3 regions of the Calidifontimicrobium sp. SYSU G02091 genome follow, and region 2 is predicted to be linked to each of the others. Evidence: predicted binding sites of a transcription regulator. Region 2 holds the regulator's gene; each other region holds the start of a gene.
What was found. The regulator sigma-54, encoded in region 2, starts transcription at its own class of promoters, with help from an activator protein. The targets are predictions, from matches to a motif close to TGGCANGNAANCTGCTTT.

Region 1: a site for sigma-54 is predicted at 3,831-3,848, ahead of MOJ79_RS08005 (PEP-CTERM sorting domain-containing protein). Genes of this name have one in related genera too.
Region 3: a site for sigma-54 is predicted at 2,702-2,719, ahead of fae (formaldehyde-activating enzyme). Genes of this name have one in related genera too.

What each region holds. Positions count from the first base shown of each region.
Region 1 is NZ_JALBGB010000009.1:58,269-64,016, forward strand. Features, by position in the region: partial or broken gene MOJ79_RS07995 (tetratricopeptide repeat protein) at 532-2,235, opposite strand; gene MOJ79_RS08000 (riboflavin synthase) at 2,334-2,951, opposite strand; gene MOJ79_RS08005 (PEP-CTERM sorting domain-containing protein) at 2,997-3,788, opposite strand; gene ribD (bifunctional diaminohydroxyphosphoribosylaminopyrimidine deaminase/5-amino-6-(5-phosphoribosylamino)uracil reductase RibD) at 4,006-5,124, opposite strand; gene MOJ79_RS08015 (type IV pilus modification PilV family protein) at 5,165-5,748, opposite strand, start outside.
Region 2 is NZ_JALBGB010000001.1:159,139-164,886, reverse strand. Features, by position in the region: gene MOJ79_RS00820 (MBL fold metallo-hydrolase) at 1-356, shown strand, start outside; gene MOJ79_RS00815 (THUMP domain-containing class I SAM-dependent RNA methyltransferase) at 363-1,595, opposite strand; gene MOJ79_RS00810 (RNA polymerase factor sigma-54) at 1,634-3,136, opposite strand; gene lptB (LPS export ABC transporter ATP-binding protein) at 3,148-3,912, opposite strand; gene lptA (lipopolysaccharide transport periplasmic protein LptA) at 3,945-4,505, opposite strand; gene MOJ79_RS00795 (thiol:disulfide interchange protein DsbA/DsbL) at 4,616-5,257, opposite strand; gene MOJ79_RS00790 (SPOR domain-containing protein) at 5,358-5,748, opposite strand, start outside.
Region 3 is NZ_JALBGB010000018.1:25,837-31,584, forward strand. Features, by position in the region: gene mch (methenyltetrahydromethanopterin cyclohydrolase) at 1-774, shown strand, start outside; gene MOJ79_RS11990 (ATP-grasp domain-containing protein) at 774-1,724, shown strand; gene MOJ79_RS11995 (triphosphoribosyl-dephospho-CoA synthase) at 1,755-2,642, shown strand; gene fae (formaldehyde-activating enzyme) at 2,793-3,302, shown strand; gene MOJ79_RS12005 (methanol/ethanol family PQQ-dependent dehydrogenase) at 3,452-5,227, shown strand; gene MOJ79_RS12010 (c-type cytochrome) at 5,343-5,748, shown strand, end outside.

The DNA.
Region 1 (5,748 bases), on a different contig from region 2:
AGCGCCGCATCGCGCTGGCCGCGAGCGGCGGCGACGTCGCCGAGCAGCGCGTGCCCCAGCCCCGAGCGCGGCTGGCTCGCCAGGACGCGACGGGCGCGCTGTTCGGCCGCGGCCAGGTTGCCGAGCTGAATGTCGGCTGCGGTGCGCAGTACCAACAACGGGGTGTCGTCCGGCCGCTCGTCGAGCGCCTTGTCCAGGCCGGTGCGCCGCCGCCTGCGGCGCACCGGCCTGCAGTTGCAGCGCCGCGATCTGCCTGAGCAGCGGCACGTTGTAGCCTGCCGAAGTCGCAGCGCGCTGCAGGTGGCTGCGCGCGGCCGCGGCCTCGCCGCGCGCCAGCGCGACCCGGGCGGCGGCCAGTGAGGTCGGTGCCGCCTCGGGCGCCTTGCCGATCGCGCTGGCCACGGCCTCGCGCGCCGCGTCGAGTTGCCGATGCCGCAGGTGAAAGTCGACCAGGGCCAGCGCCGGCGCGGCGCTGCTCGGTCCGGCCACTTCGTCGGCGCGGCTCAGCCAGCGCTGTGCGTCGGCCAACTGGCCGGCGCGCTCGGCCACCTCGGCCAGTGTCATCAGCGTCTGGGTGTTGTTGGCGTCGAGCTTCAGCGCACGGTCGAGGTGTTCGCGCGCGCGCGGCAGCGCGCCGGTGTCGATCTCCAGTCGTGCCAGCTCGAGGTGGGCGGCAACGAGCGACGCGTCGGCGTCGACCGCCGCTTGCAGCGCGCTGCGGGCACCGGCCGAGTCCCCGGCCAGCCGCCGTGCCGAGCCGAGCAGCGCCAGCACGCCGGCGTTGCCGGGGTGTGCCTTGTTCACCGCTTCGGCCACGCGCACTGCCGGCCGGCCTTGGCCGGCGTGCACGTACATCGAGGCCAGCGCGTATCCGGCGGGCAGCGACTTCGGGTCTTTCGCGAAGGCGGCCTCGAACTCTTTGATCGCGTCGCCAAAGCGCGCGCCGCCGACCAGGCTCAGTCCGAGCGCGGTGCGCAGCTGCGGCTGGTCCGTCTGCTTCAGCGCGTCCTGCAGGATCTGCGTTGCGCGGCCATGGCGGCCCTGCGCCATGTGCGCGCTGGCCAGCAGCACCAGGGCTTGTGTGTCGCCGGGGTTGGCGCGCGCGTACTTGCCCAGCACGTCGATCGCGCCGTCGGGGTTGCGATCGGCGATGTAGAGGCTTGCCAGCACCTTGGCGACCGGGCTGCCGGGGTGCGAACGCAGCACGCCTTCCAGATAGGGCCGTGCCTTCTCACGCTGGCCCAGACCGTAGTGCGCCAGGCCGCCGAGCATCTGCGTCTGCGGCCGGTAGCGCAGGAACTGCGACGGCACGCGGTCGACCAGCGCGGTCACCTCGTTGAGTGCGGCACGCGCGTCGGCCGTCCGACCTTGGCGCTCGGCAACGACCGCCTTGAGGAACAACGCGCGCGGGTCACCGGCGCCGGCCTTGTCGACCTCGGCGATGTCGCGTAGCGCGGCGTCGAGGCGGTTCTGGTCGACGTGAATGCCGGCTCGCGCGACGCGCGCGGCGACGTGGCCGGGGTCGAGCTCGATCGCCTTGTCGTAGCTGGCCAGCGCGGCGCGCAGGTCGGGCACCACGTGCAGCGCCTCGCCGCGTGTGTAGTGCGCCTCGGCGAGCCGCGGCGCCAGCGCCACGGCGCGGTCCGCGGCAGCCAGCGCCTCGCGCAGCTGGCGCGAGCGGATGCGGATCGGCACTTCCGCGATCCAGCTTCCGGCGTCGGTGGCATCGATGGCGCGCGCGTCGTCGACCGCCTTCAGCGCCGTGCGCATGTCGGCCATTTCGGCTGCCGCCCCGGCGCGCAGCAGCAGCAGCCGGTACTGCGTCGTTCGCGGCAGCCCGTCGAGCGCGAATCGGTGGTCGTTGAGCACCGCATCGGGCTTGCCCTGGCCGACGAGCGCCTGCGCCAGCGGCACCACGACCTCGGCACGGTTGACACCGAGCCGCAACGCTTCGCTGAACGCCACCTCGGCCTGGACCACGTCGCCGCTGTCGAGCAAGGCGCGCCCGAGCAGCACCTGCACCGGCAGCAAGTTCTTGTCGATCTGCAGCGCGTTCTTCAGCTGGATGATCGCGCCGGCGAGGTCCTTCTTCTCGTAGCGCGCGAGCGCGTCCTCGTAGTAGCGCGACGTGCGCGTGTCGACGGCGGCGTCGGCGAGGGGGGCGCTGGCCACGAGCGCGGCCAAAGCGAGCGCTCGCAGTGCCGGTGTCGGAAATCTTGACTTCACGGCCGTCATCGTAGCCGTCGAGACCCGCGTCGCAGCCCGGAAGATCCCGGCGGCGCCGGCCGGCGTGCCAAACTGCCTGCGCCTGCCCCGCGAATCGGGGGGTGTCTTCACGCCGGGCGCAGCATCCGCTCGACGTAGCGCGCGATCAGGTCGACTTCCAGGTTCACGCGCGCGCCGGGCGCCAGCGTGCCGAGCGTCGTGTGGGCGACCGTGTGCGGGATCAGGTTGATGCTGAACTCGCAGCCGTCGGGCCGGTCGTCGACGCGGTTGACGGTCAGGCTCACGCCGTTGACGGTGATCGAGCCCTTGTAGGCGACGAAGCGCGCCAGCTCCTTCGGCGCCAGCACGCGCAGCTCCCAAGACTCGCCCACGGGGGCGAAGTGCGTGACGGTGCCGATGCCGTCGACGTGGCCGCTGACCAGGTGGCCGCCCAACCGGTCGTTCGCGCGCAGCGCCTTCTCGAGGTTGACCGGGCCGGTCTGCGCGAGCCCGGCGGTGCACGCCAGGCTCTCGGCCGAGACGTCGACGGTGAAGCGCGAGGCCGCCGTGTCGAGCGACGTGACCGTCATGCACGCGCCGTTGAGCGCGATGCTGTCGCCCAGAGCGACGTCGGCGAGGTAGCCGGCCGGCGTCTCGACCGTGAGCCGGCGACCGTGCTCGCGCTCGGTGCCCAGCGGGGCGGAGTCGACGATGCGGCCGACGGCGGTGACGATGCCGGTGAACATGCCGGCATTGTGGCAGGGCGGCGGCGCGTGGCCGCGGCCGAGTCTTCAGGGACGGCGGCGCCGGAACGCGGCGACACCACACAAGCCAAGGCCCAGCAGGGCCAGCGAGGCGGGCTCCGGAACGCCGTTCGTGGGCTGCTTCAAGTAGCCGGCGATGAGATCGTCGAAGCCGATGATGTCGAATTCGTCAGCCCCATTCGCGTTCTGAGTGATCGTGAACTCGACCCTATTGAATCCGTCCGCATTGGTGAAGCCGAAGAACAAGAGGGAGCCGTTCGGCCCGGTTGCTGATCCATCGAATTGTTGTTCACCTTGAGACTGCTCATTGAGGAACCACTCGACCAACAGCGACCCGTCGAAGTCGCCGAGGTCGGTCGCGAAGAAGGCGAACGCTTCGACGGCCTCTTTGAACGTGATCGTGAAGCTGCCCGATGACTGCCACCAGGCCTTGGTCTTGCCATTGGGCGTCGTGTTGAATCGGCCTGGAAATGATCCGTCGTCGCCGGTAAGCGCGTTCTCAATGCGCCCGGAACTGTCTGCGGGACTGGCGGGACTCGAGAAACCCAGCGAAGCGCGACCTCCAAACAGGGTCAACGGCGCGAGGTCATCTTTGTTGAAGGACTCGAAGCCCTCCTCCCAAGGAGTTTGGGCGGGATCAAGGGCGGACAAGAAATCGTTGCGAGCCGTCACCGACGCGCCCGTATCCGGCACCGTCCCATTCGCGTCGGCATCGCTGCCCACATACGTCGACGTCGCCGCGTGCGCCGAAAGCCCGAGGGCGACGAGAAGGACGGCGCCGATCGTGCTGGCGATGCGTGACGGGATGCTGTTGTTCATGGCTGCCTTGAATTGCGGGTTCGCAGTACGCGGTAAGCGTGGGTAGCAAAGTTCAAGCCAAAGAAGACCGCCTCATGAATCAACAACTTGGGGATGGACGCCCGTTCGCGTGTCAAATGTGGCGACACCGGCGGCCGCCGTCGATTCGGTCGGGACCGTGTCTGACCCAGACCGTGAGCTGCGTCGTCGGCAGTTCCGTCAACGCGCTTCACCCGGGTCAGCGAGGCCCGAGCGCCCCGGCCTGCGGGCGTGCGCGCACGCGCAGGTCGCTGCCGCACGGCTGGATGTCGACGTACTGCAGCCGCGTGCACTGGGCCAGGTCTTCGCGGGCGGGCAGTTGCGCGAACTCGCGCCCTGGCCCGAGCACGCACGGGGCCAGGTAGACGAGCCATTCGTCGACGAGGTCGGCGTCGAGCAGCGCGCCGTTGAGCCGTGCGCCGGCTTCCACGTGCACTTCGTTGACGCCGCGCTCGCCGAGCAGTGCGAGAAGGGTGGGCAGGTCCACCCCTCCTAGTGCGTTCGGCAGCGTCACCACCTCCGCGCCGCGGTTGCGCAGCGCGGCTTCCTGCTGCGGTGACGGTCTCGCAGCCGCGATGAGCACAGAGCCTGGCGGTGCGAGCAGGCGTGCCGTCGTTGGCAGGCGCAGGCTCGAATCGACCACCACCCGCAGCGGCTGCAGCGTGGTCGCAACCAGCCGCACGTCGAGCCGCGGGTCGTCGGCGAGCACGGTGCCGATGCCGGTGAGCACGGCACCGGCGCGCCTGCGCCACGCGTGGCCGTCGGTGCGTGCCGCCTCGCCGGTGATCCACTGGCTGGCGCCGTTGAGCAGCGCGGTGCGCCCGTCGAGCGACATGGCGACCTTCACGCGCACCCACGGCCGCCCGCGCTCCATGCGCGAGAAGAAGCCGATGTTCAGCTCGCGCGACGCGGTCGCGAGCTCGTCGTCGGCCATGTCCACCGCGATACCCGCCGCGCGCAGGCGGGCGATGCCCTGGCCGGCGACCTGGGGGTTCGGGTCGCCGACGGCCACGACGACGCGGCCGACACCCGCCTCGACCAGCGCGTCGCAGCACGGCGACGTGCGGCCGAAGTGGGCGCAGGGCTCGAGCGTCACGTAGACGGTGCTGCCGCGCAGGTCGCGCCCGGCCGCACGCGCGGCGCGCAGCGCCATCACCTCGGCGTGCGCCTGGCCGGCGGCCTGCGTGAAGCCCTCGGCCTGCCAGCCGTCGCCGACGATCACGCAGCCCACGCGCGGGTTCGGGTCGCTCAGGCCGATGCTTTGGTGCGCGAGCGCGAGCGCGCGCTGCAGGTGTTGCCGGTCGGCGTCGCTGAGCATGCGCGCAGTCTACGGGCGGGGCGGCGCTCGCCGCCGAGGCTCAGTTCGGCGGCTGGTGGTGCCAGGTGCGCCCGTTGACGAACTCGGTGGCCGGGTCGTCGTCGGGGCAGTCGAAGGCGAGCGTGCCGTCGCCGGCGCGGATCACGAGGAAGTTCTGGTTGGCCAGCGGCACCGTGACGTCGGTGTAGTCCAGCGGGTGCTGGTCGTTGGGCAGCGTCTCGTGCGAGCGCTGCGTGGTGTAGCGGCACACGCGGTAGCGCGCTGCGCTGGCGTCGTCGCGGTCGACGGCCAAGGGCAGCCCCATCAGCTGCGACCGGCCCGACCAGCGCAGCGCGCCGTCGCCTTCGGTGGCCACCGGCACCGCGCACAGGTAGCGCAGGTCGGTCGTGCGGCGCTGCACGAAGCAGGTGACGGTTCGCGCCGACGGTGCGGTGCGCTGCAGCGTGACGCCTACAACCGGGTCGACCGGACTCGGCGGCGCTTCGGCGTCCGCCGCGGTGGGGGCGGTGGACGTCGTCGCATAGCGCACATGGCCCGTGAGCAGCAGTGCGTCGACGGCGGCGCAGACGCTGGCGGGACTGCACACCGTCGTGATCGCGCCGGTCAGGTCGTTGAAGACGAGGG
Region 2 (5,748 bases):
CCGTCGGCTTCGCGGTGCAGCCGCGCGAAGGCGCCCCGGCGTGGGTCTTCAGCGGCGACACCGGACCGAACCCCGCGCTGTGGCAGCGGCTGCGTGCGCTGCCGGTCGCGCACGTCGTGATCGAGACGGCATTCGGCGACGAGGATGCCGCGCTGGCGGCGATCAGCGGACACCTCAGTCCGTCGTCGCTGGCGGGTGAACTCTCGCGGCTGGCCCCGGGCGTCGACGTGCACGTCACGCACGTCAAGCCGGGCGAGGTCGACACCGTGATGCGACAGGTCGCGGCGCTGGGCCTGTCGCACCGCATCCACACGCTGGCCAGCGGTCAGCGGCTGACGCTCGACGCGACCGTCTGACGGCCGTCAGTCGCCGGCATGGCGGGCGCCACGCGCCGAGCCGGCGACGAGATCGAAGCGGTACAGCCGGCACTCGATCGGCCCGTTCCACAACGGCACGCGCCGGCTCTCCTTGAGCCGCAGCCGCCGCGGCAGCTGCGCGTCGGGGCTGAGCACCCAGGCCGTCCAGCCGCCGTAGTGGCGCTTCCAGTGCGCGGCCAGCGCGGCGAAGAAGTCGTCGCCACTGACGGCGTCGGTAAAGCCCTCGCGCGCGTTCGCGCCGCGCCCCTTCGGCGCGATGCGCTCGCCGTAGGGGGGGTTGAGCATCAGCACGCCGCGCGGCGCCGGCGGCGGACGCTGCAGCGCGTCGGCCGTCTTGAACGCGATCGCCGTGGCGACGCCGGCGCGCTCGGCGTTGCGCGCAGCGAAATCGGTCATGCGAAACGACACGTCGCCGGCGAACACCGCCACCGCCGGCGCGTGCACGCGCTCGCGCGCGTCGCGCCGCAACGCCTGCCAGGTCGCCGCGTGGTCGCGAAACGGCGCCAGCCGCTCGAACGCGAAGCGGCGCTGCGCGCCCGGGGCGATGCCGCACGCGAGTTGCGCGGCCTCGATCGCGATCGTGCCGGCGCCACAGCACGGGTCGAGCAGCGGCAGGTCTTCGGCACGGCCCTGCCAGCCGGCGGCGGCGAGCATCGCGGCGGCCAGCGTCTCTTTCAGCGGCGCCTCGCCCTTGACTTCGCGGCCCGCGGCGGCGGCGTCGCGCCAGCCGCGCTTGAACAGCGGCTCGCCCGAGGTGTCGACGTACAGCGTCGCGTGCGCCGCGCCCAGGTGCAGCCGCAGCGGCAGGTCGGGGTCGCGCGTGTCGACGCTCGGGCGTGCGCCGGTGGCATCGCGCAGCACGTCGCACACGGCATCCTTGATGCGCAGCGCCGCAAAGTGCAGGCTGCGCAGCGGCGACGCGCGCGCGCTCGTGTCCACGCGCAGCGTCTGCCGCGGCGTGATCCAGTCGGTCCAGCGCACCGTGCGCGCGAGCGCATACAGGTCGTGTTCGTCGCGGTAGGGGCCATCGGCCAAGGGCCACAGCACGCGCTGCGCGAGGCGGCTCTCGAGGTTCAGCGTCATCGCCGCCACCGCGTCGCCGTGCACCGTGACGCCACCGCGGCCGGGCTCGATACGCGCCGCGCCGCCGAGCAGGCGGCGGCACTCGTCGGCCAGCAGCGTCTCGGTGCCGCCGGCAGCCGGCAGGAACAGCGCCACGCCGCGCGGCGCGGGCGCAGACGCACTCGGCGCCGGCGTCACAGCGCCTTGCGCAGGTTGGCCGGCGCGATCTTCAGCGCCTCGCGGTACTTGGCCACCGTGCGCCGCGCGACCTGGATGCCCTGCTCCTCGAGCATCTGGCTGAGCTGGCTGTCCGACAGCGGCTTGGCCGGGTCCTCGGCGGCGACGAACTGCTTGATCAGCGCGCGCACCGCGGTGCTCGACGCGTTGCCGCCGGCCTCGGTGTTCAGCGACGAGCCGAAGAAGTACTTCAGCTCGAAGGTGCCGAACGGCGTGGCCATGTACTTGGCGGTGGTCACGCGCGAGATCGTGCTCTCGTGCAGGCCGAGCTCGTCGGCGATCTCGCGCAGCACCAGCGGCTTCATCGCGATCTCGCCGTGGCTGAAGAAAGCCTTCTGCCGCTCGACGATCGCGCTCGAGACGCGCAGGATGGTGTCGAAGCGCTGCTGGATGTTCTTCATGAACCAGCGCGCTTCCTGCAGCCGCGACGACAGACCCGCCGCCGAGCCGTTGCGCTGGCCGCGGATCGCCTGCGCGTACAGGTCGTTGATGCGCAGCCTGGGCATCACGTCGGGGTTGAGCACGCACTTCCAGCCGCGCCCGCTGCGCACGACGATGACGTCGGGGACGACGACGTTGGCCTCGGCGCGCGCGAACGGCCGTCCGGGCTTCGGCTCGCAGGCCACGATCAGCGCCTGCGCCTGCCGGATGACGTCCTCGTCGGCGCCGGTCACCGCCATCAGCCGCTTGATGTCACGCTTGGCCAGCAGCTCGAGGTGCTGTTCGCAGATTGCCAGCGCCACGTCGCGCGCCGGCGACGCGGACCGCGTGCGCAGCTGCAGCGTCAGGCACTCGCGCAGGTCGCGCGCGCCGACGCCGCAGGGGTCGAGGCTTTGCAGCCAGCCGAGCGCGCAGCGCAGCCGCGACAGCAGCTCGTCGCGCGCCTCCTCGTCGTCGGGGGCGAGCTGCTGCGCGATCTCGTCGAGCGTGTCGGCGAGGTAGCCGTCGTCGTCGAGCGAGTCGATCAGCACCTCGACGGCGGCCGCGTCCTCGGGCGCGAGCCGCATGCCGAGCACCTGGCGGCGCAGGTGGTCGGCGAGCGTGTCGCCGGGGCCGCGCTCCTGCGGCTCGAAGTCGTCGTCGGTCGCCGCCGCCGCGGGCGTCTCGCGGATGCCGTCGAAGTCGTCGCCTTCGGTGCCGTTGGCCCAGTCGTCGCGTTCGGTCGTGCCGAGTTCGGTGCCGTCGAGGCCGGCCGGCTCGGCGTCGTCGAGGCGGCCGTCGGTCTCGTCGGGCTCGGCCATGCGATCGGCCGGCATTGCGCGCTCGGCCGCGGCGTCGAGCGAAGCCTCGAACGGCGAAGCGGCCTCGTCGTCGAGTTCGATGAACGGGTTCTGCTCGAGCATCTGCTCGACTTCCTGGTGCAGCTCGAGCGTCGACAGCTGCAGCAGCCGGATCGACTGCTGCAGCTGCGGCGTCAGCGCCAGGTGCTGCGACAGCCGGACCTGCAGTGACGGCTTCATGCTCATGCCGGCTACATGCGGAAGTGCTCGCCGAGGTACACCTTGCGCACGTCGGCGTTGTCGACGATGTCGGCCGGCGTGCCCTCGGCCAGCACCTGGCCGTCGCTGATGATGTAGGCGCGGTCGCAGATGCCCAGCGTCTCGCGCACGTTGTGGTCGGTGATCAGCACGCCGATGCCGCGCGCCTTCAGGAAGCCGATGATGCGCTGGATCTCGATCACGGCGATCGGGTCGACGCCGGCGAACGGCTCGTCGAGCAGGATGAAGCGCGGCTGCGTGGCCAGCGCGCGCGCGATCTCGACGCGCCGCCGCTCGCCGCCCGACAGCGCCGGCGCCGGGCTGGTGCGCAGCTTGTCGATGCTCAGCTCGAGCAGCAGGTCGTTGAGCTGGCGCTCGATCTCGGCCGGCTTCAGCGGCCGGCCGTCGGCGCCACGCTGCAGCTCGAGCACGGCGCGCACGTTCTCCTCGACCGTGAGCTTGCGGAAGATCGACGCCTCCTGCGGCAGGTAGCTCAGCCCCAGTCGCGAACGCTGGTGGATCGGCCGGTGGTGCACCGGCTGGCCGTCGATGCGGATCTCGCCGGCGTCGGCGCGGATCAGCCCGACGACCATGTAGAAGATCGTCGTCTTGCCGGCGCCGTTGGGGCCGAGCAGGCCGACCACCTCGCCGGCACTGACCGCCAGCCCGACGCCCTTGACGACGCGGCGCGCGCCGTAGCGCTTCTCGAGGCCGGTGGCTTCGAGGCGGCTGACGGCCGTCGTGGCCGGCAGCGACACCGGCGTGGGGGGCGCGGGTTCGCGCAGCGCGTTCACGGCCGCGAACCCGCCGGCGCCGACTCGCGCGGCGTCAGGATGGCGCGCACGCGACCACCACCGTCGCCGGCGCTGACGCTGAAGGTCTCGTTGACGTTGTCGTAGGTGATCAGCGCGCCGGTGACTTCGTCGGCCGGCGCGCCGCCACGCAGACGCCGCAGCAGCGCATTGCCGGCGAGGCGCACGGTGTCGGCGCGGCCGTCGTAGTCGATGCGGTCGGCGCGCCCCTCGATGACCTCGTCGACGCCGTCGCGCTTTTGCCGGAACGTGGCCGCGCGGCCGGCCTCGCCGAGGGCCACCGCGCTGCGCCAGCCCTCGGGCGTTTCGCGCACCTCGACGCGCTCGGCCGTGATGCGCAGCGAACCCTGCGTGATCACGACGTTGCCGACGAAGACGACGACCCGCTTGGCCAGGTCGACCGTGCTCTGGCGGTCGGCCTCGATCGTCATCGGCTGGCTGCGGTCGCTGCGCTGCGCGACGGCCGGCGCCGCGGCCGACAGCGCGACGGTGAGCGCGACCAGCAGCGCGGGCAGCGGGGCAGTCAGGCGACAGGGCATAGCGGCATGGAAATTGCAGGCCATTCTAGCCCCGTCGCGTCGGCACGCCACCCGGTGGCGTGTGAAATTTCGGCGCGGGTGGCGCGTCGCCACCGCACCGGCGCGCCGGCTCAGCCGCCCTTGCGGATGCGCTCGACGAGGAAGCTCGCCACTTGCAACGAACGCTCGTTGCTGCCGGCGAGGCTGCCCGACGTGAAGAAGCGCCCACCGACGCCGATCGACGGCGTGCCGTCGATCTTGTACGCGTCGGCCAGTGCCTTGGCCTGGCGCGCCTTGGTGGCGACACCGAACGAGCGCAGCGCGTCGAGGAACTTGTCGCGGTCGAGCCCCTGCTCGGCAGCGAACGCGGCCATGTCAGCTTCCTTGTCGAGGCGGCGGCGCTGCACGTGCATCGCGGCGAAGACGCGGCGGTGCATCTTCTCGATCTCGCCCATCGCCTCGAGCGCGTAGTAGAGCTTGGCGTGCGTCTCGTGCAGCGCGCTGAAGCCCACCGGCACGCGCCGGAACGCGACGTAGTCGGGCTGCCGCGCCGCCCACGCCTCGATGGCCGGCTGGAACGCGTTGCAGTGCGGGCAGCCGTACCAGAAGAACTCGAGCACGTCGATCTTGCCGCCGCCCGACGTCGCCACCGGCGTGGCCAGGCGGACGAAGTCGCGGCCCTCGACGAAGGCAGCAGGCTGCGCGTGGGCCGCGCCGGCCCACGGCAGCGTGGCGACGGCGGCGGCGCGGAGCGTGAACTGGCGGCGATTCATGGTCGTGGTCCTCATTGGGGCCGCCGCACCCGCAGGGCGGCGGCACGGGGTGACAGGAAAGCGCAACGCGCGCGGCGATGCACGCAGGTGTCGTGGATCTTCAACGCTCCACGCGCACCAACGCTGACTCGACCGCGTTGCCCTTCAATCGTTCCTGGACGGCGTCGGCCTCGTCCTTGCGTTCGAACGGCCCCAGCCGCACGCGGTACACGGTGCGGCCGGCCTGTTCGCGCTCGCTCACGCGCGCCGTGAAGCCGAGCATCGCCAGTCGGGCCCGCTGCTGCTCGGCATCCTCGGCGCGCGAGTAGGCGCCCACTTGTACGAAGTAGCGGAACGGGTCCGCCGACGGCGCTGCGGCCGCCGGGGTTTGCGGCGGGGTGGCGGCGGCCGGCAGCGCGGTCGCCGCGCCGGGGGCGGCCGGGCGGTTGGCCAGCGCAGGCGGCGCTGCCGCCGGCGCCGTCGGTGGCGGTACCGCCGGCGTCGAGGCCGAC
Region 3 (5,748 bases), on a different contig from region 2:
GCCGACGGCCGCCACGGCTGGTCCGACTGGCTGCACGTGCGCAGCTCGCAGCCGGTGCTGGCCTGCCTGGCGAGCCAGTACGCGGGCTGGAGCCTTTCGGCGAGCAAGGAGGAGACCGGCGGCAAGAAGTTCTTCGCCCTCGGATCGGGGCCGGCGCGCGCGCTGGCGGCGAAGGAGGAGCTGTTCGCCGAGCTGGGCTACCGCGACGACGCCGACCATGGCGTCATCGTCCTCGAGGTCGACCGGCCGCCGCCGCCGGTCGTCGTCGACAAGCTGCTGCGCGACTGCCGGCTCGCCCCCGAGGCGCTCGCGATCGTGCTGACGCCGACGACGAGCCTCGCCGGCACGACGCAAGTCGTCGCGCGCGTGCTCGAAGTCGCGCTGCACCGCGCGCACGAGCTGAAGTTCCCGCTCGAGCACATCGTCGACGGCAGCGCGTGCGCACCGCTGCCCGCCCCCTGCGCGGACGGCGTCCAGGCGATGGGGCGCACGAATGACGCGATCCTGTACGGCGGGCAGGTGCGCCTGACCGTCAGCGGCGACGCCGACGCCGCGCGCGAGCTCGCGCGCCGGCTGCCCTCGTCGACGTCGCGCGACTACGGACGCTCCTTCGCCGACCTGTTCGCCGCCGCGGGGTACGACTTCTACCAGCTCGACGGCGCGCTGTTCGCGCCGGCCGAGGTCTGGGTCAGCCACCTCGAGTCGGGACGCACGTGGCACGCCGGGCACACGAACCTGGACCTGCTGCACCGGCTGTGGCGCGAGGACGCCTGATGCGTGTCGCGATCGCGAGCGACGAGAGCGGCTGGCACACGCGGCGGCTGCTGGCCGCGCTGCGCGCGCGCGGCGCCGACGGGCGCACGTTCGACCTCGCGCAGGCGCGGCTCGACACGACGCACGCGGGGCACGGGCTCGTGCTGCCCGGCTTCGGGCGCGAATTGCCCGACGCGGTGTTCGTGCGCGGCATCGCCGGCGGCAGCTTCGAGCAGGTGACGCGCCGGCTGGCCGTGCTGCACGCGCTGCAGGCACTCGGCGTGCCGGTCTACAACGACGCGCGCGCGATCGAGCGCAGCGTCGACAAGTCGATGACGACGCTGCTGCTGCACGCCGCGGGGCTGCCGACGCCGCCGACGTGGGCGCTCGAGTCGCCGCAGCTCGCGCAGCGCCTCGTGATGCGCGAGAGCGCCGCCGGCCACTCGCTCGTGCTCAAGCCGCTGTTCGGCTCGCAGGGCAAGGGGCTGCAGCGCGTCGGCTGGGTCGTCGACGACGAGTACCCCCAGGGCCGGCACGTGCCGCTGCCGGCGCTCGACGCCGGCTTCGGTGGCGTCGCGTACCTGCAGCGTTTCGTGCCGGCGCGCACGCGCCCAGGCCACGACTGGCGGGTGCTCGTCGTCGGCGGCGTCGCGCGCGCGGCGATGCGCCGCTTCGGGCGCCACTGGATCCACAACGTCGCGCAGGGCGCACGCTGCGAGCCGCAGCCGCTCGACCGGGGTGACGGCCCCCGCCTGGCCCGACTCGCCGAGGCCGCGACGCACACGCTCGGCCTCGACTACGCCGGTGTCGACCTGATGCCCGGCGACGACGGGCCGCTCGTCATCGAGGTCAACGGCGTCGCCGCGTGGCAGGGGCTGCAGCGCGTCACCGCGGGCGACATCGCCGGCTGGCTCGTCGACGACCTGCTCGGCCGCAAGTGCGCAGCCGCCGCCCGGCGCCTGCGCGCCTGAGGGTTGAGGGTCGACACCGCCATGGAGCCGATGACGTCGCCGCACCCGGCGCTCGCGCAGCGCTTGCGCGAGGCCTTCGTCTGGGCCTGCGAACTCGACGTCGCCGCGCGCAAGCCCGGCAACGTCAGCGTCGCGTCGCCGGGCCACGGGATGGACGCGGCGCACTTCGTGGCCAGCGCACGCGCCGCCGCCCATCCGCTGTGCGCGCCCGGTGCTGCGGTGGGGCGGCGCATCGAAGCGGCCGTCGAGGCGACGTGGGCCGTGGCGCAGTGCAACACCAACCTCGGCATCGTGCTGCTGTGCGCACCGCTCGCGGCCGCCGCCGAGCGCTGGGCGCTGGCCCGCGGCGAGGCCGGGCTGCGCGCGTCGCTCGCCGCCGTGCTGCGCAGCCTCGACGTCGACGACGCGCGCGCCGCCTACCGCGCGATCGCACGCGCGCATCCGGCCGGTCTCGGGCGCGTCGCGCAGCAGGACGTGCACGCCGAGCCGACCCTCGACCTGCGCGCCGCGATGGCGTTGGCGGCCGAGCGCGACCTCGTCGCCCGGCAGTACGTCACCGACTTCGCCGACGTGTTCGCCGTCGGCGTGGCGACGTTTCGCGCCGCGCTGGCGCGCACCGCGGACGCGGTGGCGGCGCTGCAGCGCACCTACCTCGAGTTCCTCGCCGCGCAGCCCGATTCACACATTGTGCGAAAGCACGGCGCCGCGGCGGCGCAGTGTGTCATGCGCGAAGCGCTCGCGTGGCGCAAACGCGCGCGCGCCGGCGAACGCGTCGACGCCGATCCCGCGTTCGCGGCCTGGGACGAGAGCCTCAAACGACGCGCGCTGAACCCCGGCACGTGCGCCGACCTGTGCGTGACCAGTGCGATGGCCGCCGCGATCGTCGACGACGCCGCCGAATTACGGGTCAACCCGTAGAAGTCCACCGTGCCGCGCGGTGCGGCGCAGCCCGGATCGGTGTTTACACCGGGTCCGATTGGCACAGAACATGAATGAATTCCGACGGCATCGGCGGCGCGAGGCGCTGTGATGCAACCCCCGCAAGCTCACAACGCACGGAGATAGCAGATGGCAAAGATCGATCGCATGATGGTGGGAGAGTCGCTGGTCGGCGACGGCAACGAGGTGGCGCACATCGACCTGATCATCGGGCCGCGCGGCTCGGCGGCGGAGACGGCCTTCGCGAACTGCCTGACGAACAACAAGGACGGTTTCACGTCGCTGCTCGCGGTCGTGGCGCCGAACCTGCTGACCAAGCCCGCCACCGTGATGTTCAACAAGGTCACGATCAAGGGCGCGAAGCAGGCGGTGCAGATGTTCGGCCCGGCGCAGCGCGCGGTGGCGATGGCGGTGGCCGACTCGGTCGAGGACGGCACGATCCCGGCCGACGAGGCCGACAACCTGTTCATCTGCGTCGGCGTGTTCATCCACTGGCTCGCCGAAGACGACAAGAAGATCCAGGACTACAACTACCGGGCGACGAAGGAGGCGATCGCGCGCGCCGTGCGCGGCGAGCCGACCGCGGCCCAGGTGGTCGCTGGCAAGGGCACGGCGACGCACCCCTTCCAGGCCAAGTGAGCAGCGAGGTGGGCCGGTCGGTCGGGCCGGCCCTTCAGCGGTGGATGCCCGCGCAGGGCATCGGTGTAAACAGGAGACAGGAGCAACACATGGACTTCAAATGGCACAGGGCCCGTCGCGGGCTGACCCCGGTGGCGGCAGTGGCGCTGATGCTGCCCGCCCTCGCGATGGCGAACGCCGACCTCGAGAAGAAGATGCAGGACCCGAAGAACTGGGCAGCCCAGGCGGGTGACTTCTACAACCAGCGCTACAGCAAGCTCAACCAGATCAACCGCAACAACGTCGGCAAGCTGCAGGTCGCCTGGACCTTCTCGACCGGCGTGCTGCGCGGCCACGAAGGCTCGCCGCTGGTCGTCGACGGCACGATGTACCTGCACACGCCGTTCCCGAACAAGGTCTTCGCGATCGACCTCGACACGCAGAAGATCAAGTGGAAGTACGAGCCGAAGCAGGACCCGGCGGTGATCCCGCAGATGTGCTGCGACACCGTCAACCGCGGCCTGGCCTACGCCGAAGGCAAGATCTTCCTGCAGCAGGCCGACTCGACGCTGGTGGCGCTCAACGCCGCCGACGGCAAGGTCATCTGGTCGGTCAAGAACGGCGACCCGAAGCTCGGCGCCGTCAACACCAACGCGCCGCACGTCTTCAAGGACAAGGTCATCACCGGCATCTCCGGCGGCGAGTGGGGCGTGCGCGGCTTCCTCGCCGCGTACGACATCAACACCGGCCGCCTCGTCTGGAAGGGCTACAGCACCGGCCCCGACAACGAGATGCTGATCGATCCCGAGAAGACGATGACCTGGACCGACGGCAAGATGGCGCCGGTCGGCAAGGACTCGTCGCTCAAGACCTGGCAGGGTGACCAGTGGAAGATCGGTGGCGGCACGACCTGGGGCTGGTACAGCTACGACAAGGCGGCCAACCTCGTCTACTACGGCACCGGCAACCCGTCGACGTGGAACCCCTCGCAGCGCCCGGGTGACAACAAGTGGTCGATGACGATCTGGGCCCGCGACCTCGACACCGGCGTCGCGAAGTGGGTCTACCAGATGACGCCGCACGACGAGTGGGACTTCGACGGCATCAACGAGATGATCCTGGCCGACATCCCGGTCAAGGGCAAGGAACGCAAGGCGCTGGTGCACTTCGACCGCAACGGCTTCGCCTACACGCTCGACCGCATCACCGGCGAACTGCTGGTGGCCGAGAAGTACGACCCGAAGGTCAACTGGGCGACGCACGTCGACATGAAGACGGGCCGTCCGAAGGTCGACCCGAAGTACGCGACGTCGAAGTTCACGAACCCGCAGCACGGTCCCGACGTCAACGTCAAGGGCATCTGCCCGGCAGCGCTCGGCACGAAGGACCAGCAGCCGGCGTCGTTCGACCCGAACACCAAGCTCTTCTACGTGCCCACGAACCACGTGTGCATGGACTATGAGCCGTTCCAGGTCGAGTACACGGCGGGCCAGCCGTACGTCGGTGCGACGCTGTCGATGTACCCGGCGCCCGGCAGCCACGGCGGCATGGGCAACTACATCACCTGGGACGCCGGCACGGGCAAGATCGTCCAGTCCAAGCCGGAGAAGTTCTCGGTGTGGAGCGGCGCGCTGAACACCGCGGGCGGGATCTCCTGCTACGGCACGCTCGAAGGCTTCTTCAAGTGCGTCGACGCCAAGGACATCACCAAGGAGCTGTACAAGTTCAAGACCCCGTCGGGCATCATCGGCAACGTGTTCACCTACGAGCACAAGGGCAAGCAGTACATCGGCGTGTTCTCGGGCATCGGCGGCTGGGCCGGCATCGGCATGGCGGCGGGTCTCGAGAAGGACACCGACGGCCTCGGCGCGGTCGGTGGCTACCGCGAACTCAGTCAGTACACTGACCTCGGCGGCTCGCTGACGGTGTTCGCACTGCCCAACTGAGCGTCGAAACTCGACACGGATCCCCGGCCGCGCGCGGCCCGGGGGTTCCCATCGGGGGACGGCGTACCGAACGGCAGCCGTCCCCCTCCCGCTTTCTTTGCGATCTTCCCCGACCATGAACGTCCGCGTATCCCTCGTTGCCGCCGTCGCCGCCACCGTAGCCGCGCTCGGCACCCCGGTGCATGCTGCCGCGCAGGAGGTCAAGACCGACCTGTACACCGTCGTCGACGGCAACAAGGTCGACCCGAAAACCCTGGCCGGATTCCGCGCCTGGCGACAGGCCAACTGTGCCGCCTGCCACGGTGCGAACCAGGAAGGCCTGGCCGGTCCGTCACTGATCGAGCGGATGAAAGTGCTGACGCGCGAGCAGTTCAACCAGGTCGTCCTCGAGGGCCGCATCGAACGCGGCATGCCGCCGCACAAGCAGGCGCCCGTCGTCGTCGAGAACCTCGACGCGATCTACGCCTACCTCAAGGGGCGCTCGGACGGCGCGATCAAGACCGCCCGCGTGACCGCGATCG